DNA from 3 places in the Paenibacillus sp. FSL H8-0079 genome. Region 3 is predicted to be linked to each of the others. Evidence: a T-box and tRNA genes for the amino acid it is inferred to sense, from the RefSeq annotation. Region 3 holds a T-box; the other regions hold tRNA genes.
What was found. A T-box is a leader RNA that pairs with one kind of tRNA and senses whether it is charged. The one in region 3 lies ahead of tyrS (tyrosine--tRNA ligase), so its partner is inferred to be a tRNA-Tyr.
Positions count from the first base shown of each region.

Region 1 (10,670 bases), 3.1 Mb from region 3:
GCCCAGTCACCGCTCCGGTGTCGTCCGTTACCACATTCGATGTGTCGATGCCGTTCTTCTCCAAGTAGCTATGGATGAATCTGCCCATTTGGTCGTTGGCGATCTTACCGATAAAAGCCGTCTCCATACCCAGTCTGGACATGCCAATCGTAATATTGGCGGGAGAGCCACCTACATATTTCGTGAACGTCATCGTCTCTTCCATCGGGCGATTGATCTCATTGGCATTCAAGTCAATACACAGTCGGCCAATCGCGGTGAAATCCTTCTTCCTGGATACGGGAAAGGATACGTAAGTCATTGCATGTGAGCCCCTTTCTGTGGTGGGATTTTACATGTTGTATATGGATATCTAGACTGTATATTCATTCCTCGTGAGGATTAGTAAACGGCTAGAATAGGTCAGTTTAATTTCCAATCGTAACGTTATACTCTTGCTGGCCTTCTTCCTTTTTCACTTCATGAGTATGGCCTCTGACTGCAGCAATGCTGAACAAATCAGCTGTGATGATATAAGGACTCCATATAGTTCAAAGAACGTTTCGCATACTCATACGGGTTATGAATTGCAGGGTCCTGCTCTCCTTCAAGCATCGCCCAGCCATCGTACCCTCGTGTGATCAGTTCTTGCAGAATTGGTGCAAAATCAATGCATCCATCTCCTGGTACGGTGAACACTCCTCTACGAATACAACCGACAAAGTCAGACTGCTCCGCGCGTGCTTCATCCAGCACATGCGGGCGGATATCTTTCAGATGGATATAGGCGATCCTATCATAATGTTTGCGTAGCAGTTCAAGTGGATCGGCTCCGCCATAATAGGCATGACCAGTATCATAGAGCAGGTACACGAGAGAAGGGTCTGTCAGCTCCATCAGTCGATCAATCTCATCCGGTTGCTCTACCACTGTACCTCCATGATGATGGTACGTAAGCTTCAACCCATGTTCGCGAGCAATAGCTCCTGCTTCGTTCAACCCTTCAGCGAGGATATGCCATTCAGATTCGTTGAGTCTGAGCACTTCTTTTTCATTCGGTGTCCGTCTTGGATCAAAATGAAGTGACCCACCTACCTCCGCCGTACTAATCACCTTACTGCCCATGGATTGCAGGAATTCCGCATGTCTGCGATAACCGTCCAACTCCGACTGACGATACGCCGGATCGGAGAACAGTACCGATTTCCACTGGGAGACCAGATTGATATTTCTTTTACTCAATTCCTCACGCAATATAGCAGGATCGGTTGGATATTTGCGTCCCATCTCTGTGCCTGTCAGCCCAAGACGCTGAATGTCATCCAGAATCTGTGCACACGTTGTCGCATCACCATGCTCCTTCACATCCTCACCGACCCAATTGATCGGATGAATCCCAAGCTGGAATGGCAGCTTGCTCATTGCTCCACGTCTCCTTTGTCGTTCAACATTGTGGTTCACTCGGAATGCAGTGCTCAAAACCGGATTAAAAAGGTCTTGCTTTGGCACGGTTGGCTTGCATCGTATGATGAGCATGCACTACCTTTTCCTCGGCAGATACTTCTGGTACACCTACATTCCACCACGACTCGTATCCACCTGCGTTGGTTCCAGGCACAACCGGAATCTCAATCAGCGTACTCACCGTTTCGTTCTTCGCATCTCGGATTGCTTGTTCCAACTGTTCTGCCGTTTCTGCTCTATAGGATTTGGCTCCCATGCTTCGGGCGTGAGCTGCGAAGTCCATTGGCATGTAATCCCCGGTCAATCGTCCGCTCTCTGACTCCCGATAACGGAACTCATTGCCGAACCCATCACTACCATGTTCCCGCTGCAGATTATGAATACACTGGAATCCATTGTTGTTGAATAATAAAATAGTCATCTTCTTCTGTTCCTGCATGCTGGTCACAAACTCCGAATGCAGCATCAGATAACTGCCATCCCCTACCATCGCGTACACTTCACGATCCGGCTCGGCAAGTGCTGCTCCGAACGCTCCACTTACCTCGTACCCCATACAGGAGAATCCATACTCCATGTGATACGTCTTTGGTTCAGCCGCACGCCACAAACGATGTAGATCGCCTGGCAGACTACCTGCCGCACACACAATGACGGAGGATGGATCAATCGTCCGGTTAACAACGCCGACTGCTGTGGTCTGCGCCAGTCCAGATTCATGTTGTGCTGCATACAGCCGATCCACTTCTGCATTCCATTCAGTGCGGAGATCAGCGACTTCGGATGCGCCATATGCACTGCGGTATTGTCTTTGCTGCAATTCCTTTTGCAAAGCCTGCAACCCTTCACGTGCATCGGCCAGAATGGCTTCCCCTCCTAGCTTGGCGGCATCCATGCCGTTCAGGTTGATGTTAATGAATGATGCTTCTGGATGCTGAAAAGCAGAGCGGGACGCCGTCGTGAAATCCGAGAAACGGGTACCGACGCCGATCACCACATCCGCTTCTCTCGCCAGCCTGTTGGCTGCCAGAGAGCCGGTAACCCCGATGGCCCCCACATTCAATGGGTGGTCCCAAGAGACTGCACTCTTACCCGCCTGCGTCTCGGCGATCGGAATGCCAAATGCCTCGGCGAATTCCACGAGCTCGGCGGATGCCTCAGAGTACAATACACCGCCGCCTGCAACGAGCAGCGGCTTTCTGCCAAGGGCAATCTGCTGCGTTGCCCGTTCAATGGCTGCTTGTACAGGGGGCCGACGGTCCAGATAATGTACTTTGCGGGCAAAGAACGATTCCGGGTAATCGTACGCTTCTGCCTGCACGTCCTGTGGTAGTGCGAGCGTTACCGCTCCTGTCTCTGCTGGATCGGTTAGTACACGCATGGCCTGTGTAACAGCAATCATCAACTGTTCGGGACGAACGATACGATCCCAGTATTTACTAACTGCTTTGAATGGGTCAGTGGCTGAGATTGTATAATCACTGCTCACTTCCAACTGCTGAAGTACCGGGTCCGGTTCCCGTGTAGCAAAGTTATCTCCAGGAAGCAATAAAACCGGAATCCGGTTCACCGTTGCGGTAGCTGCCGCCGTAATCATATTCAAAGCACCAGGTCCAATGGATGTTGTACATGCATAGATCTGTCTGCGGTTCTTCTGCTTCGCATAGGCTGCTGCCGTATGCACCATACCTTGTTCGTTCTTCCCTTGCATATACGTCAGGCTTCCGGGACTACGCTCCAGCGCTTCTCCAATGCCTGTTACGTTGCCATGTCCAAAAATACCGATGATGCCCTTCACAAACTTGGTTTCCACCCCGTCAACCGAGATATATTGCTGATCCAGGTATCGAAGCAGTGCTTGAGCCATCGTCAATCGAATTGTTGTCATGAATAGATCGCCTTCCTTTCCTCTACGGGTTAAGCGCTTAATCTAAGTTAAGTTTAAGCGCCTTACCCCTAAAGGTTAAGCGCTTAATTGATATGGTATTACAGGCTGATGATTTACGCAAGCTATTTTTGTAAGCGTTTTTATAAAATATGATAAAGAAGAGTATATCCAGGCGTTATACGATGCGTTAGACCTGTTTCATTTGAACAGCGCCCACCATTATCAAGGACAAATTTAAGGTGAGGAAATTTATGAAAGCATGGGATACATCCTGATACAGGATAATGATCCATATACTCTTTGAGAGCACCACGCACTAAATTGCCATTATACCTGTGAACGCAAAAAAAGAAAGAGACGGTTAGTACCATCTCTTTCTTTTTCAATATATAAGCGGGTGATGGGAATCGAACCCACGCTATTAGCTTGGAAGGCTAAAGTTCTACCATTGAACTACACCCGCATAACAACAATCGGGATGACACGATTTGAACATGCGACCCCCTGGTCCCAAACCAGGTGCTCTACCAAGCTGAGCTACATCCCGTTATCTATACCGGCGAGAGGACTCGAACCTCCACGGTTTCCCACTCGATTTTGAGTCGAGCGCGTCTGCCATTCCGCCACGCCGGCAAAATATGAAGTTATAATGGCGCGCCCTGAGAGATTCGAACTCCCGGCCTTTTGATTCGTAGTCAAACGCTCTATCCAGCTGAGCTAAGGGCGCAAAATATTGGAGCGGAAGACGGGAATCGAACCCGCGACCCTCGCCTTGGCAAGGCGATGCTCTACCGCTGAGCCACTTCCGCAAATAAGGGATGCGCGTGGAGGGACTTGAACCCCCACGTCAAAGACGCTAGATCCTAAGTCTAGTGCGTCTGCCAATTCCGCCACACGCGCATATAATGGTGAGTCATGAAGGGCTCGAACCTTCGACACCCTGATTAAAAGTCAGGTGCTCTACCAACTGAGCTAATGACTCATAGAAAACTGGTGGAGGATGATGGATTCGAACCACCGAACCCGTACGGGAGCAGATTTACAGTCTGATGCGTTTGGCCGCTTCGCTAATCCTCCAGGATTACATGGTGCCGGCGAGAGGACTTGAACCCCCAACCTACTGATTACAAGTCAGTTGCTCTACCAGTTGAGCTACACCGGCGTATTACAGGTGTTATATATGGTGGCTCGGGACGGAATCGAACCGCCGACACGAGGATTTTCAGTCCTCTGCTCTACCGACTGAGCTACCGAGCCTTACTACATTAAAAAAATGGCGGAACCGACGGGATTCGAACCCGCGATCTCCTGCGTGACAGGCAGGCATGTTAGGCCAACTACACCACGGTTCCAGATCACTTTCTCAAGGAAAGTTAATTGCGGGGGCAGGATTTGAACCTGCGGCCTTCGGGTTATGAGCCCGACGAGCTACCGGGCTGCTCCACCCCGCGTCGTTATAAAGTTTATATGGTGGAGGCTGAGGGGATCGAACCCCCGACCCTCTGCTTGTAAGGCAGATGCTCTCCCAGCTGAGCTAAGCCTCCATATTATGACCCGTAGGGGATTCGAACCCCTGTTACCTCCGTGAAAGGGAGGTGTCTTAACCCCTTGACCAACGGGCCTTACTGGCTCCCCGAACAGGGCTCGAACCTGTGACAACTCGATTAACAGTCGAGTGCTCTACCAACTGAGCTATCAGGGAATGGTGGAGCCAAGCGGGATCGAACCGCTGACCTCCTGCTTGCAAGGCAGGCGCTCTCCCAGCTGAGCTATGGCCCCATACACTGGTGTATTTCTTGTTGTGGTCTTACTATGGGCCCTGGTGGACTCGAACCACCGGCCTCACCCTTATCAGAGGTGCGCTCTAACCAACTGAGCTAAGGGCCCTTATCAATTCTCGAAAAAAAATACCCCCAAAGGGGTTTCGCTTGGCGACGTCCTACTCTCCCAGGACCCTGCGGTCCAAGTACCATCGGCGCTAGAGGGCTTAACGGTCGTGTTCGGGATGGGTACGTGTGGAACCCCTCCGCTATCGCCACCAAACGCGTAGCTTACATTTCAGAGTTGTTGTTCTCTGAAAACTAGATTCGAAACGAAACACGCGAATTACAACTTGCTATTGGATAAGCCCTCGACCGATTAGTACTGGTCAGCTCCATGCATTGCTGCACTTCCACCCCCAGCCTATCTACCTCGTCGTCTTCAAGGGGTCTTACATACTGGGAAATCTCATCTTGAGGGGGGCTTCACGCTTAGATGCTTTCAGCGTTTATCCCGTCCGTACATAGCTACCCAGCGGTGCTCCTGGCGGAACAACTGGTACACCAGCGGTACGTCCATCCCGGTCCTCTCGTACTAAGGACAGCTCCTCTCAAATTTCCTACGCCCACGACAGATAGGGACCGAACTGTCTCACGACGTTCTGAACCCAGCTCGCGTACCGCTTTAATGGGCGAACAGCCCAACCCTTGGGACCTACTTCAGCCCCAGGATGCGATGAGCCGACATCGAGGTGCCAAACCTCCCCGTCGATGTGGACTCTTGGGGGAGATAAGCCTGTTATCCCCAGGGTAGCTTTTATCCGTTGAGCGATGGCCCTTCCATGCGGTACCACCGGATCACTAAGCCCGACTTTCGTCCCTGCTCGACTTGTAGGTCTCGCAGTCAAGCTCCCTTATGCCTTTGCACTCTTCGAATGATTTCCAACCATTCTGAGGGAACCTTTGGGCGCCTCCGTTACTCTTTAGGAGGCGACCGCCCCAGTCAAACTGCCCACCTGACACTGTCCCCGCACCGGATTACGGTACTAGGTTAGAACCTAGATACGATCAGGGTGGTATCCCAACATTGCCTCCATGCAAGCTGGCGCTCACACTTCAAAGGCTCCCACCTATCCTGTACAGATCGTACCCAAATTCAATATCAAGCTGCAGTAAAGCTCCATGGGGTCTTTCCGTCTTGTCGCGGGTAACCTGCATCTTCACAGGTATTAAAATTTCACCGGATCTCTCGTTGAGACAGCGCCCAAGTCGTTACGCCATTCGTGCGGGTCAGAATTTACCTGACAAGGAATTTCGCTACCTTAGGACCGTTATAGTTACGGCCGCCGTTTACTGGGGCTTCGGTTCACAGCTTCGGATTGCTCCTAACCACTCCCCTTAACCTTCCAGCACCGGGCAGGCGTCAGCCCGTATACTTCGCCTTACGGCTTCGCACAGACCTGTGTTTTTGCTAAACAGTCGCTTGGGCCTTTTCACTGCGGCCCCCTCGTGCTATTCACACTACCGGGGCACCCCTTCTCCCGAAGTTACGGGGTCATTTTGCCGAGTTCCTTAACGAGAGTTCTTCCGCGCGCCTTAGAATACTCTTCTCGCCTACCTGTGTCGGTTTGCGGTACGGGCACCATCACCTGGCTAGAGGCTTTTCTTGGCAGTGTGAGATCATGACCTTCGCTACTACAATTTTCGCTCCCCATCACAGCTCAGCCTTAATGATGTGCGGATTTGCCTACACATCAGCCTCACTGCTTAGACGGACATCCATCAGTCCGCGTCACTACCCTACTGCGTCCCCCCATTGCTCATAACGGCTTACGGTGGTACAGGAATTTCGACCTGTTGTCCTTCGACTACGCCTTTCGGCCTCGCCTTAGGTCCCGACTTACCCTGAGCGGACGAGCCTTCCTCAGGAACCCTTAGGCTTTCGGCGGATCAGATTCTCACTGATCTTTTCGTTACTCATACCGGCATTCTCACTTGTATAATGTCCAGCGCTCCTTACGGTACACCTTCAACCCTTATACAACGCTCCCCTACCCCTGATGCAAAGCATCAAGCCATAGCTTCGGTGGTGTGTTTAGCCCCGTTACATTTTCGGCGCAGAGTCACTCGACCAGTGAGCTATTACGCACTCTTTCAATGGTGGCTGCTTCTAAGCCAACATCCTGGTTGTCTGTGCAACTCCACATCCTTTTCCACTTAACACACACTTGGGGACCTTAGCTGATGGTCTGGGCTGTTTCCCTTTTGACAATGGATCTTAGCACTCACTGTCTGACTCCCGGAAGTAAGTCTATGGCATTCGGAGTTTGACTGAGCTTGGTAACCCTTGCGGGCCCCGCACCCAATCAGTGCTCTACCTCCACGACTCTGTTTTCCGAGGCTAGCCCTAAAGCTATTTCGGGGAGAACCAGCTATCTCCGAGTTCGATTGGAATTTCTCCGCTACCCCCACCTCATCCCCGCATTTTTCAACATGCGTGGGTTCGGGCCTCCAGTGCGTGTTACCGCACCTTCACCCTGGACAGGGGTAGATCACCCGGTTTCGGGTCTACGTCCACGTACTAAATCGCCCTATTCAGACTCGCTTTCGCTGCGGCTCCGGCTCTTCACCTTAACCTTGCACGGGAACGTAACTCGCCGGTTCATTCTACAAAAGGCACGCCATCACCCCTAAAACGGGCTCTGACTTTTTGTAAGCACACGGTTTCAGGTTCTATTTCACTCCCCTTCCGGGGTGCTTTTCACCTTTCCCTCACGGTACTGCTTCACTATCGGTCGCTAGGAAGTATTTAGCCTTGGCAGATGGTCCTGCCGGATTCATACGGGGTTTCACGTGCCCCGCACTACTCGGGATCCGTCTCGGAGGGAACAGACTTTCAACTACAGGGCTTTTACCTTCTTTGGCGGGCCTTTCCAGACCTCTTCGCTTAACCGGTTCCTTTGTAACTCCATGTGAGACGTCCCACAACCCCAAAGAGCAAGCTCTTTGGTTTGGGCTTCTCCGCGTTCGCTCGCCGCTACTGACGGAATCACTATTGTTTTCTCTTCCTCAGGGTACTTAGATGTTTCAGTTCCCCTGGTATGCCTCTGCATAACCTATGTATTCAGTTATGAGTAACTGGAAATTACCCCAGCTGGGTTTCCCCATTCGGACACCCCCGGATCAAAGCTTGCTTACAGCTCCCCGAGGCAGTTTCGTTGTTCGCCACGTCCTTCATCGGCTCCTAGCGCCTAGGCATCCTCCGTGTGCTCTTAGTAGCTTAACCTCGTGCTCCGGTTTCGACTGCTCGCTTCCCTTGTTTTGCTTGCGCAAAGCCAAAAGTCGCTCCCATTCGATACCATCGTACGTGCAATCTACCTTATAAAAACACTTCACTTGTTTACACAAGATCAGCTTAAAGGAATGTTCTAATTCGCGTTTGTTTCGTTTCGATATCTAGTTTTCAAAGAACAAGCTCCATGCAAAAGCAAGCTGTTTGAGAGTTTGAGCTCTCAAAACTGAGCAACGAGTGAGTGTTTTGCAGCTAAGCTGCGGTTTTGAATGTTTCCGTTGCAGGAAACGATTCTCCATAGAAAGGAGGTGATCCAGCCGCACCTTCCGATACGGCTACCTTGTTACGACTTCACCCCAATCATCTATCCCACCTTCGGCGGCTGGCTCCTTGCGGTTACCCCACCGACTTCGGGTGTTATAAACTCTCGTGGTGTGACGGGCGGTGTGTACAAGACCCGGGAACGTATTCACCGCGGCATGCTGATCCGCGATTACTAGCAATTCCGACTTCATGCAGGCGAGTTGCAGCCTGCAATCCGAACTGAGACCGGCTTTGTTGGGATTGGCTCCATCTCGCGATTTCGCAGCCCGTTGTACCGGCCATTGTAGTACGTGTGTAGCCCAGGTCATAAGGGGCATGATGATTTGACGTCATCCCCACCTTCCTCCGGTTTGTCACCGGCAGTCTATCTAGAGTGCCCACCCGAAGTGCTGGCAACTAAATATAAGGGTTGCGCTCGTTGCGGGACTTAACCCAACATCTCACGACACGAGCTGACGACAACCATGCACCACCTGTCTCCTCTGTCCCGAAGGAAAGATACATCTCTGCATCGATCAGAGGGATGTCAAGACCTGGTAAGGTTCTTCGCGTTGCTTCGAATTAAACCACATACTCCACTGCTTGTGCGGGTCCCCGTCAATTCCTTTGAGTTTCAGTCTTGCGACCGTACTCCCCAGGCGGAGTGCTTAATGTGTTAACTTCGGCACCAAGGGTATCGAAACCCCTAACACCTAGCACTCATCGTTTACGGCGTGGACTACCAGGGTATCTAATCCTGTTTGCTCCCCACGCTTTCGCGCCTCAGCGTCAGTTACAGCCCAGAGAGTCGCCTTCGCCACTGGTGTTCCTCCACATATCTACGCATTTCACCGCTACACGTGGAATTCCACTCTCCTCTTCTGCACTCAAGTCACCCAGTTTCCAGTGCGATCCGGGGTTGAGCCCCGGGATTAAACACCAGACTTAAATGACCGCCTGCGCGCGCTTTACGCCCAATAATTCCGGACAACGCTTGCCCCCTACGTATTACCGCGGCTGCTGGCACGTAGTTAGCCGGGGCTTTCTTCTCAGGTACCGTCACCTTGAGAGCAGTTACTCTCCCAAGCGTTCTTCCCTGGCAACAGAGCTTTACGATCCGAAAACCTTCATCACTCACGCGGCATTGCTCCGTCAGGCTTTCGCCCATTGCGGAAGATTCCCTACTGCTGCCTCCCGTAGGAGTCTGGGCCGTGTCTCAGTCCCAGTGTGGCCGATCACCCTCTCAGGTCGGCTACGCATCGTCGCCTTGGTGAGCCGTTACCTCACCAACTAGCTAATGCGCCGCAGGCCCATCCCCAAGTGACAGATTGCTCCGTCTTTCCAGTTCTCTTCAGGCGAAGAAAACAACTATTCGGTATTAGCTACCGTTTCCGGTAGTTGTCCCAAACTTGAGGGCAGGTTGCCTACGTGTTACTCACCCGTCCGCCGCTAACCATCAGAGAAGCAAGCTTCTCTTCAAGTCCGCTCGACTTGCATGTATTAGGCATGCCGCCAGCGTTCGTCCTGAGCCAGGATCAAACTCTCCAATAAAGTATTGAAAAGAGCGATATGCTCATTTTGAATCTGACGAGATTAAAAATCTCATTTGTGCTCTAGTTGATTCAAGCCAAGGCTTGAATCAAACTTTTGCGTTCATTCTGCAAGCAGAATGTTTACTCACTCGTTGTTCAGTTTTCAAAGATCAAACTTGTTTTTGTTACCGGGCGTTGTTCTCCTCAGCAACTTTTATATCATAACACTTCCGAACCAACTTAGCAAGCTCTTTTTTTAAAGTTTCTTTCGAAGCTTATTTGTTTTGCTTGCGGCACTATGTTTCTCGTGTTTTTTTGGCCGGAAATAGAATATACCATATGCACAACATAATTACTACTTGTAAAATATCCCATCTTTGAACTTCGCGTTTATTTGAAATAATCTCTTTTCAAACTATTCTTCTCGATGGCAATATCCTCTTACTATACCC
Region 1 is NZ_CP150300.1:294,137-304,806, reverse strand. It holds gene iolC (5-dehydro-2-deoxygluconokinase) at 1-301, opposite strand, end outside; gene iolE (myo-inosose-2 dehydratase) at 499-1,401, opposite strand; gene iolD (3D-(3,5/4)-trihydroxycyclohexane-1,2-dione acylhydrolase (decyclizing)) at 1,466-3,331, opposite strand; tRNA gene MHI06_RS01400 (tRNA-Gly) at 3,724-3,794, opposite strand; tRNA gene MHI06_RS01395 (tRNA-Pro) at 3,805-3,878, opposite strand; tRNA gene MHI06_RS01390 (tRNA-Leu) at 3,886-3,964, opposite strand; tRNA gene MHI06_RS01385 (tRNA-Arg) at 3,982-4,058, opposite strand; tRNA gene MHI06_RS01380 (tRNA-Gly) at 4,066-4,140, opposite strand; tRNA gene MHI06_RS01375 (tRNA-Leu) at 4,151-4,231, opposite strand; tRNA gene MHI06_RS01370 (tRNA-Lys) at 4,238-4,313, opposite strand; tRNA gene MHI06_RS01365 (tRNA-Tyr) at 4,323-4,408, opposite strand; tRNA gene MHI06_RS01360 (tRNA-Thr) at 4,418-4,493, opposite strand; tRNA gene MHI06_RS01355 (tRNA-Phe) at 4,513-4,588, opposite strand; tRNA gene MHI06_RS01350 (tRNA-Asp) at 4,606-4,683, opposite strand; tRNA gene MHI06_RS01345 (tRNA-Met) at 4,709-4,782, opposite strand; tRNA gene MHI06_RS01340 (tRNA-Val) at 4,800-4,875, opposite strand; tRNA gene MHI06_RS01335 (tRNA-Glu) at 4,882-4,953, opposite strand; tRNA gene MHI06_RS01330 (tRNA-Asn) at 4,958-5,033, opposite strand; tRNA gene MHI06_RS01325 (tRNA-Ala) at 5,035-5,110, opposite strand; tRNA gene MHI06_RS01320 (tRNA-Ile) at 5,145-5,218, opposite strand; rRNA gene rrf (5S ribosomal RNA) at 5,258-5,374, opposite strand; rRNA gene MHI06_RS01310 (23S ribosomal RNA) at 5,451-8,377, opposite strand; rRNA gene MHI06_RS01305 (16S ribosomal RNA) at 8,685-10,237, opposite strand.
Region 1: it encodes a tRNA-Tyr, which carries the amino acid that the T-box ahead of tyrS (tyrosine--tRNA ligase) is inferred to sense. The anticodon was not compared.

Region 2 (10,670 bases), 1.6 Mb from region 3:
CTTATTAGGGTCAAGAGTGAGGATGGTATGACAGAACATACAACGATCCGTCTTGCCCAGCATTTTGGTTAACTTCCCGCATTCCGGGCAGTCGACTTGTACAGCGCTGGTAGAGAGCATGCCAGCCCAGAAATAGATGGCGAGGCTGGCCATCATGGCAATCAGTCCGATGACAAGTCCTACAGCTGCGAATACCTTGCCTGCATGTCCCCAGAATACAATCCCGGCTGTTCCCAGTATCATTAGGCCCATACCTAGCATGGTCAGCAGTAATCCCCAAGTGCGAAAAGCATTAATTTTTGCTGATTTAAAAATCATGAAAAATGCTCCTATCGTATGAGTAGTATCGGACCTGGAAAAGAAGGAAACTTCAGTCTGGATGTAGAATTACATTATAACTGACTTGGCGCTTATCTGCCATGAAATGTATGGAGGGAATCGTGGAATTAAAGAACCTTGCTTTTTTGTCCGAACAGTCGGAAGAGACGGGGGCAGTTGGGGCTATCGCTTATTCCCACCCGGGAGAGCGATTCCACGGCTCCCTAGTTCAAGATTTTGAATTATTAGTACTTGTTGTTCATAATGATGACCAATTGAAGTCGACGGTGGGACATTACAGATATGGTGATCTTCGTTATCAAATGATCTATGCCAGCCGTCATGAGTTACAGAGTAGTGTCGTTACCGGGAATCATAATAATCTCACTCAGTGTCTGATTGAAGGTGAGATTATCTGGGAAGCGGACAGTACCTTAAGTGATTTACGAGAAGAACTGTCTGCCTTTGGGACAGAATTGCGTGAACAGAAGCTGCTTCATGAATTCACCAGTTTCTTGAGAATGTATGTGGAGGCCAAGCGTCATATCCAGGAAGGGCATGTTGTAGACGCCTACTACAATGTATTAGAGGCTCTGGGAAACTGGGCAAGAATTGTATTAATTGAACAGGGGATATATCCGGATCATGCCGTGTGGACTCATGTACAGAATCTGGATCGTGCTTTATGGAAACTGTATCAGGAGCTTACCGTAAGCTCCGAGACGCTGGAGCAGCGAGTAGAGCTTGTCCTGCTTGCTTGTGAGTTTTCCGTAATGTCCAAAATGAGTGAATGTTCAGAACTGCTGCTGCGTGTGTTGAGAAGTCGCAAGGAGCCGTGGAGCATGAATGAACTTGTTCATCATCCGCAGTTAAGGTTTGTTCGAGAAGATCTGCCTTTGGTTATACGCAAGCTGGTCTTTCGTTCTATTGTAAAAGAATCTGCAGGATGGCCATCGATCGGAGGAGAGGGCCGGGAAATTCGGTATTGGATTGAGGCATAATAATCTCCAATAGCTTGGCATTATATGAATCACATAAGGGAGGGGAAACCTTCCTTTTTTGTTTGTTTAATAATTTATAAAAAATTGTTGACTCTTATTCGTGATATATGATACATTATATTTCGTTCCTCAAACGAGCTTATCGCCAACAAACGATAAATTCTTTAGAGGAAAAGTAGAGAATTAAAGCTTCAAAAAAAGAAATTAAAAAAAGTTCTTGACGAAAACAAACGAAATGTGATACATTATTTAAGTCGACGCCGAAACTTGGTTGAGACGAAAGAAGAGTAAAACAAATCGTGTTTGATCTTTGAAAACTGAACAACGAGTGAGTAAACATTCTGCTTGCAGAATGAACGCGAAAGTTTGAGACAAGCCTTGGCTTGAATCGACTGGAGCACAAATGAGATTTTTAATCTCGTCAGATTCAAAATGAGCTTATCGCTCTTTTCAATACTTTATTGGAGAGTTTGATCCTGGCTCAGGACGAACGCTGGCGGCATGCCTAATACATGCAAGTCGAGCGGACTTGAAGAGAAGCTTGCTTCTCTGACAGTTAGCGGCGGACGGGTGAGTAACACGTAGGCAACCTGCCCTCAAGTTTGGGACAACTACCGGAAACGGTAGCTAATACCGAATAGTTGTTTTCTTCGCCTGAAGAGAACTGGAAAGACGGAGCAATCTGTCACTTGGGGATGGGCCTGCGGCGCATTAGCTAGTTGGTGAGGTAACGGCTCACCAAGGCGACGATGCGTAGCCGACCTGAGAGGGTGATCGGCCACACTGGGACTGAGACACGGCCCAGACTCCTACGGGAGGCAGCAGTAGGGAATCTTCCGCAATGGGCGAAAGCCTGACGGAGCAATGCCGCGTGAGTGATGAAGGTTTTCGGATCGTAAAGCTCTGTTGCCAGGGAAGAACGCTTGGGAGAGTAACTGCTCTCAAGGTGACGGTACCTGAGAAGAAAGCCCCGGCTAACTACGTGCCAGCAGCCGCGGTAATACGTAGGGGGCAAGCGTTGTCCGGAATTATTGGGCGTAAAGCGCGCGCAGGCGGTCATTTAAGTCTGGTGTTTAATCCCGGGGCTCAACCCCGGATCGCACTGGAAACTGGGTGACTTGAGTGCAGAAGAGGAGAGTGGAATTCCACGTGTAGCGGTGAAATGCGTAGATATGTGGAGGAACACCAGTGGCGAAGGCGACTCTCTGGGCTGTAACTGACGCTGAGGCGCGAAAGCGTGGGGAGCAAACAGGATTAGATACCCTGGTAGTCCACGCCGTAAACGATGAGTGCTAGGTGTTAGGGGTTTCGATACCCTTGGTGCCGAAGTTAACACATTAAGCACTCCGCCTGGGGAGTACGGTCGCAAGACTGAAACTCAAAGGAATTGACGGGGACCCGCACAAGCAGTGGAGTATGTGGTTTAATTCGAAGCAACGCGAAGAACCTTACCAGGTCTTGACATCCCTCTGATCGATGCAGAGATGTATCTTTCCTTCGGGACAGAGGAGACAGGTGGTGCATGGTTGTCGTCAGCTCGTGTCGTGAGATGTTGGGTTAAGTCCCGCAACGAGCGCAACCCTTATATTTAGTTGCCAGCATTTCGGATGGGCACTCTAGATAGACTGCCGGTGACAAACCGGAGGAAGGTGGGGATGACGTCAAATCATCATGCCCCTTATGACCTGGGCTACACACGTACTACAATGGCCGGTACAACGGGCTGCGAAATCGCGAGATGGAGCCAATCCCAACAAAGCCGGTCTCAGTTCGGATTGCAGGCTGCAACTCGCCTGCATGAAGTCGGAATTGCTAGTAATCGCGGATCAGCATGCCGCGGTGAATACGTTCCCGGGTCTTGTACACACCGCCCGTCACACCACGAGAGTTTATAACACCCGAAGTCGGTGGGGTAACCGCAAGGAGCCAGCCGCCGAAGGTGGGATAGATGATTGGGGTGAAGTCGTAACAAGGTAGCCGTATCGGAAGGTGCGGCTGGATCACCTCCTTTCTATGGAGAATCGTTTCCTGCAACGGAAACATTCAAATACGCAGCTTAGCTGCAAAACACTCACTCGTTGTTCGGTTTTGAGAGCTCAAACTCTCAAACAGCTTGCTTTTGCATGGAGCTTGTTCTTTGAAAACTAGATATCGAAACGAAACAAACGCGAATTAGAACATTCCTTTAAGCTGATCTTGTGTAAACAAGTGAAGTGTTTTTATAAGGTAGATTGCACGTACGATGGTATCGAATGGGAGCGACTTTTGGCTTTGCGCAAGCAAAACAAGGGAAGCGAGCAGTCGAAACCGGAGCACGAGGTTAAGCTACTAAGAGCACACGGAGGATGCCTAGGCGCTAGGAGCCGATGAAGGACGTGGCGAACAACGAAACTGCCTCGGGGAGCTGTAAGCAAGCTTTGATCCGGGGGTGTCCGAATGGGGAAACCCAGCTGGGGTAATTTCCAGTTACTCATAACTGAATACATAGGTTATGCAGAGGCATACCAGGGGAACTGAAACATCTAAGTACCCTGAGGAAGAGAAAACAATAGTGATTCCGTCAGTAGCGGCGAGCGAACGCGGAGAAGCCCAAACCAGAGAGCTTGCTCTTTGGGGTTGTGGGACGTCTCACATGGAGTTACAAAGGAACCGGTTAAGCGAAGAGGTCTGGAAAGGCCCGCCAAAGAAGGTAAAAGCCCTGTAGTTGAAAGTCTGTTCCCTCCGAGACGGATCCCGAGTAGTGCGGGGCACGTGAAACCCCGTATGAATCCGGCAGGACCATCTGCCAAGGCTAAATACTTCCTAGCGACCGATAGTGAAGCAGTACCGTGAGGGAAAGGTGAAAAGCACCCCGGAAGGGGAGTGAAATAGAACCTGAAACCGTGTGCTTACAAAAAGTCAGAGCCCGTTTTAGGGGTGATGGCGTGCCTTTTGTAGAATGAACCGGCGAGTTACGTTCCCGTGCAAGGTTAAGGTGAAGAGCCGGAGCCGCAGCGAAAGCGAGTCTGAATAGGGCGATATAGTACGTGGACGTAGACCCGAAACCGGGTGATCTACCCCTGTCCAGGGTGAAGGTGCGGTAACACGCACTGGAGGCCCGAACCCACGCATGTTGAAAAATGCGGGGATGAGGTGGGGGTAGCGGAGAAATTCCAATCGAACTCGGAGATAGCTGGTTCTCCCCGAAATAGCTTTAGGGCTAGCCTCGGAAAACAGAGTCGTGGAGGTAGAGCACTGATTGGGTGCGGGGCCCGCAAGGGTTACCAAGCTCAGTCAAACTCCGAATGCCATAGACTTACTTCCGGGAGTCAGACAGTGAGTGCTAAGATCCATTGTCAAAAGGGAAACAGCCCAGACCATCAGCTAAGGTCCCCAAGTGTGTGTTAAGTGGAAAAGGATGTGGAGTTGCACAGACAACCAGGATGTTGGCTTAGAAGCAGCCACCATTGAAAGAGTGCGTAATAGCTCACTGGTCGAGTGACTCTGCGCCGAAAATGTAACGGGGCTAAACACACCACCGAAGCTATGGCTTGATGCTTTGCATCAGGGGTAGGGGAGCGTTGTATAAGGGTTGAAGGTGTACCGTAAGGAGCGCTGGACATTATACAAGTGAGAATGCCGGTATGAGTAACGAAAAGATCAGTGAGAATCTGATCCGCCGAAAGCCTAAGGGTTCCTGAGGAAGGCTCGTCCGCTCAGGGTAAGTCGGGACCTAAGGCGAGGCCGAAAGGCGTAGTCGAAGGACAACAGGTCGAAATTCCTGTACCACCGTAAGCCGTTATGAGCAATGGGGGGACGCAGTAGGGTAGTGACGCGGACTGATGGATGTCCGTCTAAGCAGTAAGGCTGATGTGTAGGCAAATCCGCACATCATTAAGGCTGAGCTGTGATGGGGAGCGAAAATTGTAGTAGCGAAGGTCATGATCTCACACTGCCAAGAAAAGCCTCTAGCCAGGTGATGGTGCCCGTACCGCAAACCGACACAGGTAGGCGAGAAGAGTATTCTAAGGCGCGCGGAAGAACTCTCGTTAAGGAACTCGGCAAAATGACCCCGTAACTTCGGGAGAAGGGGTGCCCCGGTAGTGTGAATAGCACGAGGGGGCCGCAGTGAAAAGGCCCAAGCGACTGTTTAGCAAAAACACAGGTCTGTGCGAAGCCGTAAGGCGAAGTATACGGGCTGACGCCTGCCCGGTGCTGGAAGGTTAAGGGGAGTGGTTAGGAGCAATCCGAAGCTGTGAACCGAAGCCCCAGTAAACGGCGGCCGTAACTATAACGGTCCTAAGGTAGCGAAATTCCTTGTCAGGTAAATTCTGACCCGCACGAATGGCGTAACGACTTGGGCGCTGTCTCAACGAGAGATCCGGTGAAATTTTAATACCTGTGAAGATGCAGGTTACCCGCGACAAGACGGAAAGACCCCATGGAGCTTTACTGCAGCTTGATATTGAATTTGGGTACGATCTGTACAGGATAGGTGGGAGCCTTTGAAGCATGAGCGCCAGCTTGTGTGGAGGCAACGTTGGGATACCACCCTGATCGTATCTAGGTTCTAACCTGGTACCGTAATCCGGTACGGGGACAGTGTCAGGTGGGCAGTTTGACTGGGGCGGTCGCCTCCTAAAGAGTAACGGAGGCGCCCAAAGGTTCCCTCAGAATGGTTGGAAATCATTCGAAGAGTGCAAAGGCATAAGGGAGCTTGACTGCGAGACCTACAAGTCGAGCAGGGACGAAAGTCGGGCTTAGTGATCCGGTGGTACCGCATGGAAGGGCCATCGCTCAACGGATAAAAGCTACCCTGGGGATAACAGGCTTATCTCCCCCAAGAGTCCACATCGACGGGGAGGTTTGGCACCTCGATGTCGGCTCATCGCATCCTGGGGCTGAAGTAGGTCCCAAGGGTTGGGCTGTTCGCCCATTAAAGCGGTACGCGAGCTGGGTTCAGAACGTCGTGAGACAGTTCGGTCCCTATCTGTCGTGGGCGTAGGAAATTTGAGAGGAGCTGTCCTTAGTACGAGAGGACCGGGATGGACGTACCGCTGGTGTACCAGTTGTTCCGCCAGGAGCACCGCTGGGTAGCTATGTACGGACGGGATAAACGCTGAAAGCATCTAAGCGTGAAGCCCCCCTCAAGATGAGATTTCCCAGTATGTAAGACCCCTTGAAGACGACGAGGTAGATAGGCTGGGGGTGGAAGTGCAGCAATGCATGGAGCTGACCAGTACTAATCGGTCGAGGGCTTATCCAATTAGCAAGTTGTAATTCGCATGTTTCGTTTCGAATCTAGTTTTCAGAGAACGATCTCTGAAGCATATTCCCTGATAGCTCAGTTGGTAGAGCACTCGACTGTTAATCGAGTTGTCACAGGTTCGAGCCCTGTTCGGGGAGCCATATGGAGAGGTGTCCGAGCTGGCCGAAGGAGCACGATTGGAAATCGTGTAGGCGTCACAAGCGTCTCGAGGGTTCGAATCCCTCTCTCTCCGCCATAATATTAAGGCCCGTTGGTCAAGGGGTTAAGACACCTCCCTTTCACGGAGGTAACAGGGGTTCGAATCCCCTACGGGTCATAATAACTTCAAAAAAAGAAGTTGATTTTTACAACAAGATTATGGTATGATCATAAATGTGTTGAAAACGGAGGCTTAGCTCAGCTGGGAGAGCATCTGCCTTACAAGCAGAGGGTCGGGGGTTCGATCCCCTCAGCCTCCACCATATAAACTTTATAACGACGCGGGGTGGAGCAGCCCGGTAGCTCGTCGGGCTCATAACCCGAAGGCCGCAGGTTCAAATCCTGCCCCCGCAATTATACTTTCCTTTGAGAAAGTGATCTGGAACCGTGGTGTAGTTGGCCTAACATGCCTGCCTGTCACGCAGGAGATCGCGGGTTCGAATCCCGTCGGTTCCGCCATTTAATCTTTACATGAGGCAAACTGTTCACTACATCTGCTGTATGGCACTGATGCCCTATATAAAGTGTAAGGAAATGAGATTAGACTTTATTATGGCTCGGTAGCTCAGTCGGTAGAGCAGAGGACTGAAAATCCTCGTGTCGGCGGTTCGATTCCGTCCCGAGCCACCATTTTTAAAACAATTTACAATTTAATATGCCGGTGTAGCTCAACTGGTAGAGCAACTGACTTGTAATCAGTAGGTTGGGGGTTCAAGTCCTCTCGCCGGCACCATGTAATCCTGGAGGATTAGCGAAGTGGCCAAACGCATCAGACTGTAAATCTGCTCCCGTACGGGTTCGGTGGTTCGAATCCATCATCCTCCACCAGTTTTTAGGGGCATAGTTTAAAGGTAGAACAACGGTCTCCAAAACCGTTGGTGTGGGTTCAATTCCTGCTGCCCCTGCCAATTAACTTTTTAGAAACATAACCTTTTGTGGCGGTCGTGGCGAAGTGGTTAACGCACCGGTTTGTGGATCCGGCATTCGGGGGTTCAATTCCCCTCGATCGCCCCTTTGTTTTTTCATTTTTTATTGGGGATTAGCCAAGCGGTAAGGCAACGGACTTTGACTCCGTCATGCATAGGTTCAAATCCTATATCCCCAGCCATTATGCGGACGTGGCTCAGCGGTAGAGCATCGCCTTGCCAAGGCGAGGGTCGCGGGTTCGATTCCCGTCGTCCGCTCCAAAATATGGCGCCATAGCCAAGTGGTAAGGCACAGCTCTGCAAAAGCTTTATCCCCAGTTCGAATCTGGGTGGCGCCTCCAGTATATGCCGGCGTGGCGGAATGGCAGACGCGCTCGACTCAAAATCGAGTGGGAAACCGTGGAGGTTCGAGTCCTCTCGCCGGTATATTGAATAAACCTACAGATTGCATAAGCAATTTGTAGGTTTATTTTTATTTTATAAAAATGATTTTGCATAACAGCCAAATATGAAAACATTTCGTACCAAGGATAAGCGATAAATCGTATAAGCTTGGTACGTGTTCTAAGGATCAGGAATCGAGACGGACAACGTAGTCTAACGTCTAAGATGGCGCCAGGAAGCATCACAACGTTGCGCAAAAAGATGTACGTATGAAACATATGAAGTTAAGATTATAGGAGTGAGGTTGTAAGTGAAGGGAGCAGAATATTTGCTCCCTCTTTTTTTGTAGCCAATAATTAATCGACCGTACTAAATCAAATCGTCGGTTACTTGGGCTGTAAAGTCAGATCAAGGATCTGTACGCCGGCTAAACCAATGCTGAGTTCAAATATCGAGACAACGGAAAAACGAGACATGAAACCACGAAACACGTATTCTACTTCCGATCGGACACTTCTGCTTTCTGCTTACGTTCCCGGTACTGGCCGGGGGTGATTCCTTCCCATTTACGAAATGATCGGATGAAGTTTTGCGGATTGTTGTACCGAAGTCGTGCTGCGATATCTTTAACGGTTAAATCACTTTCATCTAGCCATTTTTTAGCGATGTTGAAACGGTACTTGGTCAGGTATTCACTAAATGCACAGCCTGTCTCTTTGCGAAAAACACTGCTTAAGTAGTTGGCATTGTAGTGAAGCTTCATAGCACATTCTTCAAGCGTCAGATCCTTATCATAATCTTGATGAATCATGGCAATCATTTTCTCAGATATATGTTGATACTGGGCATACTGTCTTGCTTTGAAAACTTGTATGATAGGCAAGATGATTTGATGGTTAAACCAATCCTCTACTTCAGCCGCGTACTGCAAACCATGAAGTTCATGAAACATTGATCCATGGCCTTGGGAGATCAGTCCGAGTCGTATACCGGATTCCTGAGTCATTTGCAAAATATGCGTCAGCAGCCTCGTAAGGGCCACCTGATATTCCTCTGGTGTACACTCCATACCAAAGATTACTTCAAGCAGCTGCTGCAGAAGAGCAGAGGCCTGGACTTCGTCCGCATTTTGAATAGCTTGGATCAACGAGTATTCCAATGATTCCGGGTAGGTCATGGACCAAGTAGGAGCGTAATGATCTATGTTCTCATATTGAAAAATAATGCCTGTTCCCAGCTTCATCCGATGCCTCAGTGCTTCCATGGCTTCTGTGTAAGCTTGAGAGATGTGATATAGAGAGCTGTGCGGCTGGCTGAATCCTATACTGACTTGAAGAGTTAGAATCTTATCCATCTGTTGTTGTAACTGGTCTGTTAATACATATAGCTGCTGTGAAAAAATAAACTGATCCTGTTCCACGGTGCCAATCACCGTGACTACCGTATGTTCCAGCACAATGGGAAGCAATTGTTGGTTATGCACAACCGTTTCCTCCAATATATTTTGAATTGCAAATAATAAGAGGTCACGATCACTAGCTCTATATTTTGTATGATTAACAAGATCGGCCTGTAGTGTAATAACAGCAATTTGTTGCCATTCCCGAACCTGATGCGTGTAGCCATATTCATTCAGGGCGTCATGAAGAGTATGAACAGGGATCTTACCCTGGAACAGATTCATCATAAAATGAGTACGAATCTGCAACAGATGTATATTTAGTGTGTTCTCTAATTGGGAGCGAGAGGCAGATAATTGTGAGACCCCTGCTCTGATCTGTTCGAACTCATCAGAAAATGGTGGTGATTGCTGAGCTACCGTGTTTCCTTCTTTGGACAGGTGGTTGTCACCAAGTTGGGTTAAAAGTTTACGAATCGGGACATGCATTCGCTTGGAGCCGAGCCAGGCGAGTAATAATGAAAGTAAAAGTAAGAAGATACTGATATACAAGGTGTGTAATCCGATATCGATATATTCCTGTGTCAAAATGTTGGTGGGTGAGATTAGAACATATGTCCATCCTTTTAAGGTAGAAGGGCTATACGTCAGGGAATAATGTGTACCGGCGATCTTGACTTCTCGTTCTTCAAAGCCTGTTGAAAATGTGATGGATGATAGTTTGGTGATGTTGCCATTCGTATCACGATCTTGTAATCCAATTGCAGACAATGGTTGTCCAATATATACGGGATCGGGATGCACCAAGATACGTTGTTCCCGATTTAAAATGATCAGTCCAGAGGCAACATTGCCTATGGAGGCTTCTCCTAGTGTATTTTGCAAAGAGCATGCAGGAATTCCGGCAATCAAGGCAGCATCGGATGACGTATTCAGATTCGGAATAGACCTCGCAAGAGCAATATGATAAATACAGCCTGTACCGGGAGAACGCTCATCATTACTGAACACCGATGAAGGGGAGAGCTGCCATCCAGAGGTTAGCGTATCCGATATCAATTCCTTCATGGGAAGAGCCAGTGGAAAATCCGTATTACGATATAATCCGGCATGATCAATAAGCCAATTCTGAGATTGATTCACCAGGGTAATATCTAACAAAGGTTCCCATGACCTCATATTCTGAAATTCGTTCT
Region 2 is NZ_CP150300.1:5,550,687-5,561,356, reverse strand. It holds gene MHI06_RS24930 (DUF2614 family zinc ribbon-containing protein) at 1-318, opposite strand, end outside; gene MHI06_RS24925 (nucleotidyltransferase-like protein) at 441-1,319, shown strand; rRNA gene MHI06_RS24920 (16S ribosomal RNA) at 1,778-3,330, shown strand; rRNA gene MHI06_RS24915 (23S ribosomal RNA) at 3,638-6,564, shown strand; tRNA gene MHI06_RS24910 (tRNA-Asn) at 6,632-6,707, shown strand; tRNA gene MHI06_RS24905 (tRNA-Ser) at 6,711-6,802, shown strand; tRNA gene MHI06_RS24900 (tRNA-Glu) at 6,812-6,883, shown strand; tRNA gene MHI06_RS24895 (tRNA-Val) at 6,953-7,028, shown strand; tRNA gene MHI06_RS24890 (tRNA-Met) at 7,046-7,119, shown strand; tRNA gene MHI06_RS24885 (tRNA-Asp) at 7,147-7,224, shown strand; tRNA gene MHI06_RS24880 (tRNA-Phe) at 7,320-7,395, shown strand; tRNA gene MHI06_RS24875 (tRNA-Thr) at 7,423-7,498, shown strand; tRNA gene MHI06_RS24870 (tRNA-Tyr) at 7,508-7,593, shown strand; tRNA gene MHI06_RS24865 (tRNA-Trp) at 7,600-7,673, shown strand; tRNA gene MHI06_RS24860 (tRNA-His) at 7,704-7,776, shown strand; tRNA gene MHI06_RS24855 (tRNA-Gln) at 7,799-7,873, shown strand; tRNA gene MHI06_RS24850 (tRNA-Gly) at 7,878-7,952, shown strand; tRNA gene MHI06_RS24845 (tRNA-Cys) at 7,959-8,032, shown strand; tRNA gene MHI06_RS24840 (tRNA-Leu) at 8,039-8,117, shown strand; gene MHI06_RS24835 (helix-turn-helix domain-containing protein) at 8,572-10,670, opposite strand, start outside.
Region 2: it encodes a tRNA-Tyr, which carries the amino acid that the T-box ahead of tyrS (tyrosine--tRNA ligase) is inferred to sense. The anticodon was not compared.

Region 3 (10,670 bases):
AGAAGGAATTTTCTTGAACGATATTGCTATTGCTCGAAGTGTTTGATCGGACAGATATCTCTAAAAACAAAATACCCGCAATCCCGGAGGGAAAGCGAGCCCTTTGCTTAGTATAGTTGATTCATGAGTTCAAACCTATATATATTGGACAAAAAAATGTCCGGAACAATAAGGAATTGTCCTTAGTGTAACGTAGCCAGTGCTTCAGGTGAAAAAGACTGAATTTCAGATACACGGCCTTCACGCATTTTGGCAGCCCATGCCGGGTCACCAAGTAGCGCACGTCCCACAGCCACCAGATCAAATTCCTGTTGATCGAAACGCTTCATAAGCTCGTCCATACCTGGATGTTTTGCTTCATCAGTTCCTGCTTCAGGCTCATTTGGCATACCCACAGAACCGACTGTGATCGTGGTTTGACCACTTAGCTTTCGCACCCAACCTGCAAATCCAAGCCCAGATCCTTCAAACTCGGGCTCCCAGAAGCGTCGTGTCGAGCAGTGGAAGATATCTACACCTGCGTCAACCAGCAAATGAAGGAATTGTTCCAGTTGTTCGGGGGTGTCGAACAGTCTGGCTTGATAATCATTCATCTTCCATTGGGAAATCCGCATCGCGATAGGGAAATCAGGACCTACCGCAGCACGAACTGCCATTACAAGTTCAACTGCGAATTGCGTTCGTTTTTGAAGGTCACCACCATAGCGGTCCGTTCTCCTATTCGTTGTTTTCCAGAAAAACTGATCAATCAGAAAACCGTGTGCACCGTGAAGTTCAATTCCGTCAAAACCAATACTTTGCGCATTGGCTGCTGCATCTGCATAAGCTTGAATCACAGTTGCGATCTCTGCCTCCGTCATTGGCTCACCTACTTGAGTACCTTCCATATCAACTCCCGATGGACTAAGTGATTCAGCCTCGGGGTGAGGCTGAGATCCGGAAGGGCGAACGATTCCCATGTGTAAAATCTGCGGAAAAATCTTGCCGCCGGCTTCATGGACTTGTTCGACCACTTCAGCCCACCCTTGAAGAGCTGCTTCTCCATACATATGAGGGATTCTAGGCTCACTTGATGCAGATGGATGCTCAATGGTCGCACCTTCGGTAATAATGAGTCCAACACCATGCTCGGCACGCCGACGATAATATGCGGCTACATCGGGGCCCGGGACACCATCCGGGGAGAAAGCACGAGCCATGGGGGACATGACGATGCGTGAGGACAGGGTTAATTTTTGAACAGTGTATGGTTGAAACAGAAGCTCCGTAGAAATAACGTTATGTTGTTGATTACTCAAACTAAGCACCTCCATTATTATGCACCTTCAAGCGGGTACGAGTGCAATCTTAACAAGGTCTATAGGCATGCTCAACCAACAATCGAAGCATTTTGTTGCTTAAGCGAAAGACACGGATTATTGTATGGTGTATTTGCACTTACTTTCACTTGTTGAACAAATAACACTTATCTATAATGAAGGAGTCTAACCAAATATTTTGTGTACAAAGGAGGATTGGGACATGTCTGGTGTATTGTCTCCAAACTCGAATGATCCGCGTGTAATCCGCACGCGCCAATTAATTCTTGATGCGTTTTTAAACCAATTGAATCTTAAAAATTTCAACAGCATTACAATTCAAAACATTACGGAACAAGCCACAATCAACAGGGCCACATTTTATGCCCATTTTCAGGATAAATATGCACTTCTTGAAGCCTTGTTATCGGATGCTTTTATGGAATATGTAACGAAGAGGGTGGACCCGGATGCTAGGTTATCAGCCGAGACCATACAACAGCTTATATTTTCATTATGTGATTATCACGTCTCAAGTAATGGATGCATCAAAAAATATGAGACTGTTGCACCAATTATTGAAGAGAACATCAAGACGCAACTGGAGCAATTCCTTCTTGAATTAATGAGCAAAGTAGCGGGGCATGTAGATCCCAAAACGCTGAAAATTACGGCAACCATGCTAAGCTGGTCGATCTATGGAATAACGTATCGATGGAATATTGAAGGCGGGCAGGAATCCCCTGCTGAGTTAGCCCAACGAGTTGTCCCCTACATGATCGGCGGGTTGGAATTATTGAATTGAATTCATTAAATGAAGTTGCATTACTATTCGAATGGACAGAGGAGGAATAAGAACATGTTTGAACATTTGGTTGTTTTTAAATTTAACGATAAAATTACGACTGACAAGCAGCAGGAATTGGTGGCTCAATTGCTCGCACTACAGGAACAAATTCCGGGAATCGTCGCGCTGACGGCTGGAATCAATGCAACGGAAGAAACGGACCGTATTCAAGGTTATACGATTGGATTACGAGTGACGTTTGAAGATCAGGACGCATTGCGCGCCTATGGTCCACATCCTGCTCATCAGGCATTTGTAGCTTCCTTGGATGGTTGGGTGGAAGATGTAATTGTAGTTGATTATGCGATATAAAGCCCCGATATCAGAGGTTTAACGAATCTAGGAGTTGAAGATTTCCATGTGTTTGATTTTATTTGCTTACAACATGCATCCAAAGTATCCGCTTATATTGGGATCCAATAGGGATGAATTCTATCACAGACCTACGGCTCAAGCACATTATTGGGAAGATCACCCTCAAATATTGGCAGGCCGGGATTTGTCGAAAATGGGAACCTGGATGGGCGTAACAACAGGGGGACGTCTGGCTGCTGTCACGAATTATCGTGATCCGAATGAAGATGTACATGCCAAGTGTTCAAGAGGAGATCTGGTTGCTGATTTTTTAAAGGGAACGTCCTCACCTGAGCAATATATGCCACGTGCGGAGCAAAATCGCAATGATTACCCTGGATACAATTTGTTGGTGGGTGATCCAGACGACCTCTATTATTATTCTAATGTGGGCAACGTTGTGATGAAGTTGGAACCGGGAATATACGGGATTAGTAATCACTTGATCAATACGGATTGGCCTAAGGTGAAACGTGGAAAAGAAGGACTGGAGAAAATCATCAACGGGGAGGAAGAAAGTACCCTGACAGAGCAAATATTAGATTTGCTACAATTGGCAGACCCTTCAGTGGATGAGCTTCTACCCCATACAGGCGTTCCATTGGAGTGGGAACGTTTGCTTTCTCCCATATTTGTTAAGAGTGAAAAATTTGACTATGGAACCAGAGCTTCATCCGTTGTTCTGATGACTAGAGAAGAATTATTGTTTACGGAGAGGGTTCATCAGAACGGAGAGGTCATGGAGCAGCGTTTTAACATCAAGCCTCTTAACTGGACAAGCTGAGAATATGAAACAAGTTATGATGTACGGACATTATGTCTCAACATGAATACTTCAAGATAAATCGCACGTTCAATTTTATTTCTTCTGAGTGTAAAAAGAATTGTGTTAATTATTATGTTAGATAATATAACGCGACATAAAAGGTTTGAGATTCCCTTTTGTACAACACGCCCAATTTAAGTTGGGCTATTTATATGTTATAACAATTCTATGTTATGAATCATGGAACTTCCCTGAATAGTTTATATAATGTGAATCAACATAACATGATTTTGCAGCGGTTCGGTTGATTCTAATTTCAGGGGGGCAACGTGGGATGAAAGAAACCAAAAAGATGAGAATTTTTTCACTGGGCATTCAGCACGTACTCGCGATGTATGCGGGAGCAATTCTGGTACCTTTGCTTGTGGGTAGAGCGCTAAATTTGACTGCAGAGCAGTTGGCGTATCTGGTATCCATTGACCTGTTAACGTGTGGGATTGCAACATGGCTTCAGGCTCGGAAAGGGAAGTACTTGGGTATAGGTTTGCCAGCGGTGCTCGGAAGCTCTTTTGTAGCGGTCACACCTATGATTGCCATTGGATCGCAATACGGAATTCCTGCCATATATGGGTCGATCATCGCAGCCGGATTATTTATCGTCATCTTTGCCGTATTTTTCAGCAAAATCGTCAAATTGTTTCCACCAGTCGTGATCGGTACAGTGGTAACCATCATCGGTCTTGCACTGATCCCAACCGGCATTAAGAACATGGCGGGTGGAGCAAACAGCGAGAATTTCGGAAGTTTGGACAATTTGGCGCTTTCCTTTGGCGTATTACTTTTCATTCTGATCCTGAATCGATACGCTCGTGGTTTTGTTAAATCCCTGGCAGTTCTCCTGGGGATTATCGTGGGAACCCTCATAGCAGCCTTCATGGGAAAAGTGAATTTTGCCGCTGTACAGGAAGCCTCCTGGTTCCATTTGCCCCAACCCTTCTACTTTGGATGGCCAACCTTCGAGATCGGCCCCATTATTACAATGATCATTGTAGGTACGGTAGTTATTATCGAATCAACAGGTGTATTTATGGCTTTGAGTAAAATCTGCGATCAACCGATCAACGAAAAAGATCTGGCACGGGGATATCGCGCAGAAGGTCTCGCGTTTGTTCTAGGTGGCATATTCAATGCCTTTCCATACAATACATTTGCGCAGAATGTCGGTTTAGTTCAGCTCTCCAAGGTGAAAACGACCAATGTGGTGGTTGCAGCCGGAGGTATTCTGGTCTTTCTCGGACTTATTCCCAAAGTAGCTGCTTTTGCAACGATTATTCCGAGTGCTGTATTAGGTGGGGCGACTGTTGTCCTGTTTGGAATGGTCGTCTCATCCGGGATCAAAATGCTGCAAAACGTCGACTTTGCCAAACAATCCAATCTGTTGATCGTGGCTTGCTCCGTTTCACTTGGTCTTGGTGTTACCGCTGTACCGGATCTGTTTGCTCAACTTCCCCAAAGCATTCGTATTATTGTGAGCGATGGCATTATCACAGGAAGTCTGTCAGCTATTTTGCTCAATGTCTTCTTCAACCTCGGCTTCAAAAAAGAAAGCTTGCCTCTTCAGCCTGTACAGGCACAAGAAGCACATACGTAATTCTTTTTCTACGATAACCAAACTGATTTAATGAATGGAACAGACCCAAGACGGGATGGATTGAGGGAAATAAGGTAATAACTCCCCTCATGACAGAACCTCTTGGGTTTTTATTTGCTTGGAAGCTGTGACTCTAAATGATGATTTTCATACGAAAGTTATTGCGAAGGAATGCAAAAGGAATGTAAATATGCTAAAGTTTCATCAAGAACATTTTATGTGTTCCTTTATATTGAATATCCATGCGACTACATAAATGAGCATTGGTTCACAAGGCTACAATAACAACAAGGGATGTTCCCTTGGTCAAAAAAAGGAGTTGTGATCCTCATGCAACAAGCTAAGCTGGAAACCCGTTTGAATTTTGACAATAGTTATGCACGTCTGCCGCAAATATTCTACACAAGCCAGGGAGCGGAGCCAGTTGAATCACCGGATCTGCTTATCTTCAATGCTACGCTTGCAACAGAACTTGGCTTGAACGCCGAAGCGCTGAACACGCAAGAAGGTGCCGCCGTATTTGCAGGAAATGTAACCCCGCAAGGAGCTGAGCCTCTCGCTCAGGCCTATGCAGGTCATCAATTTGGTAATTTCAACATGCTAGGTGACGGACGGGCATTGCTTCTTGGTGAACATATTACCCCACAGGGGGAGCGCGTAGATATTCAGCTCAAAGGTTCGGGAAGAACTCCATACTCTCGCGCAGGGGATGGACGTGCCGCAGTTGGACCAATGTTGCGTGAATATATCATAAGTGAAGCGATGTATGCACTCGGCATTCCAACCACACGGAGTCTGGCAGTTGTGTCCACAGGAGAGCATATCGTCCGTGAATCAGAACGACCGGGTGCCATACTGACACGAGTAGCTGCCAGTCATATTCGAGTAGCGACGTTTCAGTATGCAGCGCGTTGGGGATCGAAAGAGGAACTGAGAACTCTCGCAGACTACACATTGGAGCGACATTTCCCCCAGGTTGAAGGAGATGAAGATCGTTATCTTCGATTGCTTCAGGAAGTGATCAAGCTTCAGGCGGCACTTATTGCGCAGTGGCAGCGAGTTGGCTTCATTCATGGCGTGATGAATACGGACAATATGGCGATCAGTGGAGAAACGATTGATTACGGACCATGCGCTTTTATGGATGCTTATAATCCGAGTACGGTGTTTAGTTCAATTGATAAGCAAGGTCGTTATGCATATGGCAATCAACCGTATATTGGCGGATGGAACTTGGCACGTTTTGCCGAGACACTTATACCGCTGCTGCATGAAGACGAGGAGCAGGCCGTGCAAATCGCACAGGATGCCATCGCGCAATTCTCAGAGTTGTATCATCATCACTGGTTATCAGGCATGCGAGCCAAATTGGGACTGTTCAATGAAGAAGCGGAAGATGAAACTCTAATTAAAGAACTTATTGAACTGATGGAGAAACATTCCGCAGATTTTACGAACACGTTCGTGGCGCTGACGCTAGGTACCTTGGAAGGAACCAACCTGAATGGAGTACCTGAGTTTAACGAGTGGTATTCACGTTGGCAGTCCAGATTAGAGCGACAGTCCGAAACAAAAAATGTTGTTATACAACAAATGAAGAGTAACAATCCAGCAGTTATTCCTCGGAATGATCGGGTAGAAGAAGCACTGGAACGAGCTGAGAATCATGGAGACTATAGTGTGATGCAACAACTTCTTGCAGTTCTGCAACAGCCTTATGCGTATACACCAGAACAGGCTGACTACGCTACCTTGCCGGTTTCATGTGATCCGTCTTATCGCACATTCTGCGGAACCTAAAATGAAATTTGTCTTGAGAGAGCTGCCTTTGGCAGCTTTTTCATTACGACAATCCGTATTGACATGAGCATCAGATTGCGGAGAAAGCCTATGGTTGCTATCACGGAAATTGAACATGATGACGATATAAGCTGGTTTCAACTATGCATCCGTAGTTCTGTTCAAAGATTGCATACTTGGCCTTGCAATGACTCAAACGTTCGGCTATACTTGCTATAAATTGAATACATGAATCACGTTGATAGAGCGCAGTAGCGGCTTTGTCCCTGTTACAGAAAGTCAGGGGTTGATGGAACCTGATACATACAAGGGCTGCGAATTACACTCTGGAGTACTTGGGTAATGCCAAGCGGAAGGGCAAACGATATATTGCCGAAAGTGGTATGGATAGCGTGTTAAGGTGGCGTGTTATCCATGCAATTTGGGTGGTACCACGGTTATGATAATCGTCCCTGTGTCTAATGAAGACAAGGAGGCGATTTTTTTGTGTCCAAAAAAGCCGTTCCAGCGTGTAATTTCGTAATTTGACGTGGATCATGACTGAATCTTGAGGATAGAAAAGGGGTTTTTACGAATGAATATTATTGATGAACTAGAGTGGCGTGACGCCATTAACCAGCAGACCGATGCAGAGGGATTACGTGAACTGACTGAAACCAAATCAGTCTCCTTGTACTGCGGCGTTGACCCTACGGGGGATAGCATGCACATCGGACATTTAATTCCCTTCATGATGCTGAAACGTTTTCAACTGGCAGGACATCGTCCAGTCATTCTGATTGGTGGAGCTACAGGTACAATTGGTGATCCAAGTGGACGTCAGGCAGAGCGTTCTTTGCAAACGATGGAGCAGGTGCAGGATAATGTGGATGCACTGACAGCACAAATGAAGAAGTTGTTCGTAACAGATGGCGATAATCAAGTTCGCATGGTGAATAACTACGATTGGACGCACAAAATCAATGTAATTGAATTCTTGCGTGACTACGGCAAAAACTTTAACCTCAACACAATGCTGGCTAAGGATGTAGTTGCGAGTAGACTGGAAGGCGGAATCTCGTTCACCGAGTTTTCCTACCAGATCCTTCAATCCCTCGACTACCTGCACCTGTTCCAGAACGAAGATGTACAACTGCAAATCGGCGGTTCCGATCAATGGGGTAACATCACAAGCGGTCTCGATCTAATTCGCAAAAAAGAAGGATCTGAAGCGAAGGCGTACGGTCTGACCATCCCGCTTATGCTCAAATCCGACGGAACCAAATTCGGTAAAACAGCTGGCGGCGCAATTTGGCTTGATCCGAACAAAACGACACCATTTGAGTTCTACCAGTTCTGGGCGAATACAGATGACCGTGATGTCATTAAATACTTGAAATACTTTACTTTCCTGAGCAAAGAAGAAATTGAAGCTTTGGCTGAAAAGGTAGAGACAGAGCCGCACAAACGTGAAGCACAGAAAGCACTCGCGGAAGAAATGACGAAATTCGTTCACGGCGAAGACATGCTGGAACAGGCTAAGCGGATTACAGCAGCGCTGTTTAGTGGAGATATCCGTTCCCTGACAGCAGACGAAATTGAGCAGGGCTTTAAGGAAATGCCAACATTTGAAACGGACGGCGAAGCGAAAAATATCGTGGACTGGCTCGTGGATCTGGGGCTGGAGCCATCCAAGCGTCAGGCACGTGAAGATGTCACTAAAGGTGCAATCTCCATGAATGGTGAGAAAATTACGGAGCTTGAATTCACGGTGTCGGCAGAGCATGCCATTGGCGGTAAATTCATCATTATCCGTAAAGGTAAAAAGAACTACAGCCTGGTTAAACTCCAATCATAGTGTCTGAGTATTAGAAGTATTAGAAGTATTAGAACGTAAAGAGATGTATCAGACTACATCACAACACTTATACAGAAACAAAAAGACCGTCTTCCATCTCTGTCAAGCGACAGAGTGGAGACGGTCTTTTGTATAACAGGTCATTGCTTGACCTATATTATTGATTAACGATCGCTGTGATCTCTTCATCCAGATCAAGTCGTACGTTCTCACGGTATGCCCGGATGTTGTATTCACTGTGCAGGTAGCGAAGAATCGCTTCAATCATATTGGATTCCACCAGATATTGACTGCGGCCTTGAATCCAAACTTCAGCGGAATAACCTGTATCTTCTTCCCAGCTCAGTTCTACGTTCACATCGGTTGGACGTACACCCTTACGTTCTGCCATATGAATACAGATTGCATTCACAATTTCATCCATGCTCAGAACCATAGAGATTAGTACCGTCCGTTTCTGTTGCGATCATCATCACGATCATTGCGACGGTCATAACGGCCATTCGCTGCAGGTTTACGACGATTGGAGATGGCTCTGAAGAGTGCCATAGCCAACATAACGATCAACATAATTGCTGCAACGTTCACGAGCAATCCAAGGATGTTACCCAGGGCGCCCATGCCACCGAACAATCCGCCGAACATCATACCAGCAAGACCACCAAGCATCATGCCTTTCATGAATCCGCCGCCACCACCGAAGAATCCACCACCACGAGTTGCAGCTGCACCAGTACCGGAGTTATTGCCGGAATTGGATTGGTTCACGTTACTGTTGGAGTCGGATTTCTTAGGTGTATTGTTATAACTTTTCGTACCGGATTTGAATCCGCCACCACGTCTTGCATCCGCTGAATCCGGATTCGTTACTCCCACTGTTGCGAACAATAATGTAAAGGCCATAAATACCATCATTAGATGTTTAACTCCAAATTTTTTCTTCATTGTAAAGATCGTAACCCCCCGATTAAATTGTTTGAATCGCCCAAAATGGGCCTTACTCATGTAATACGGTCGACTTGCAGGAACGTTTCAAATTTTATTAAATTTCTGAAACGCTTGGACTTGGGTCTTGAATTGCAGCTTGGCCATCAAGCAATTGGGTAACCCAGTTACACCATTCCAGGCCTGTTTGCGCATGCATTAACCCTTTTTGTACCAGGATGTAGCTTCCAAAATCTCGGTTGCCTACACGAAGATTATCCAGAGGTATACGTGATTTCAGTTCCTCGAAATAACGTATGCGTTCCATAAACCAGCTTTTACGCTCATTTAGAATGCGTCTCATGCTTCCGTCTTCCGCAATGCCAACACACAAGATACGCAAATTAAATTCATCGCGCGTAACCGGTGCGGTAACAGGAGTAATCATCCATTCCAAGAGCTTTTCAATGCCTTTTTCCGTAACTGCGTACATTTTCTTGTCCGGTTTGTCAGACTGTTGTACCCAGCGGGAGGCCAATAACTCATCGTTTTCCATCTTGGACAGGAGTGGGTAGATCTGACTGTGTTTCGCCTGCCAATGCGGCTGAATCTTCAGCATCAGATCATAGCCCGATGACTCCTCGCGGGTAAGCAGCCCGAGCAATCCGTAGGAAAGTATGTTCATGCACATGTCTCCTTAATATTAGGGCTGGGTCAGAGAAAATAATCAATTTTGCTTTCTTTGACCGCTTTCATAAAAGTGTACACTGAAACTGTATGGTTTGACAACCTGACAGAGCAACTGCCTCAATTTAGACAAAAAAAGTGCGAACCATAAGGTCCGCACGCCAAACCATTTAGAGAGATGCCTGTTGTCCATACCCCTCAGCGACAAGATCAAGCTCACCTGTAGCAGAATCGATAACCATGCCGTGGACGGGTACATTGGGAGGAAGTAGAGGATGCTTCTTGATCACTTCCACAGTATGTTTTACCCCTTCTTCGACGCTGTCAAACCCGCGCAACCATTTTTGCAAACGGATGCCAGAGTTCTCAAGAGTTGTCATGACTTCTTCAGATACGCCACGTTCAACCATATGTCCAATCATCGTCTCTGCGTGAAGGGAAGCCATACCGCATTCCGTATGTCCGACAACCAGAACTTCATCTGCACCCAGTTCATAGATGGCGAC
Region 3 is NZ_CP150300.1:3,921,217-3,931,886, reverse strand. It holds gene MHI06_RS17455 (NADH:flavin oxidoreductase) at 183-1,298, opposite strand; gene MHI06_RS17450 (TetR/AcrR family transcriptional regulator) at 1,522-2,103, shown strand; gene MHI06_RS17445 (Dabb family protein) at 2,158-2,457, shown strand; gene MHI06_RS17440 (NRDE family protein) at 2,504-3,283, shown strand; gene MHI06_RS17435 (nucleobase:cation symporter-2 family protein) at 3,600-4,916, shown strand; gene MHI06_RS17430 (YdiU family protein) at 5,247-6,716, shown strand; T-box leader at 6,946-7,173, shown strand; gene tyrS (tyrosine--tRNA ligase) at 7,291-8,553, shown strand; gene MHI06_RS17420 (YxcD family protein) at 8,711-8,989, opposite strand; gene MHI06_RS17415 (hypothetical protein) at 8,995-9,498, opposite strand; gene MHI06_RS17410 (PadR family transcriptional regulator) at 9,596-10,162, opposite strand; gene MHI06_RS17405 (carbonic anhydrase) at 10,335-10,670, opposite strand, start outside.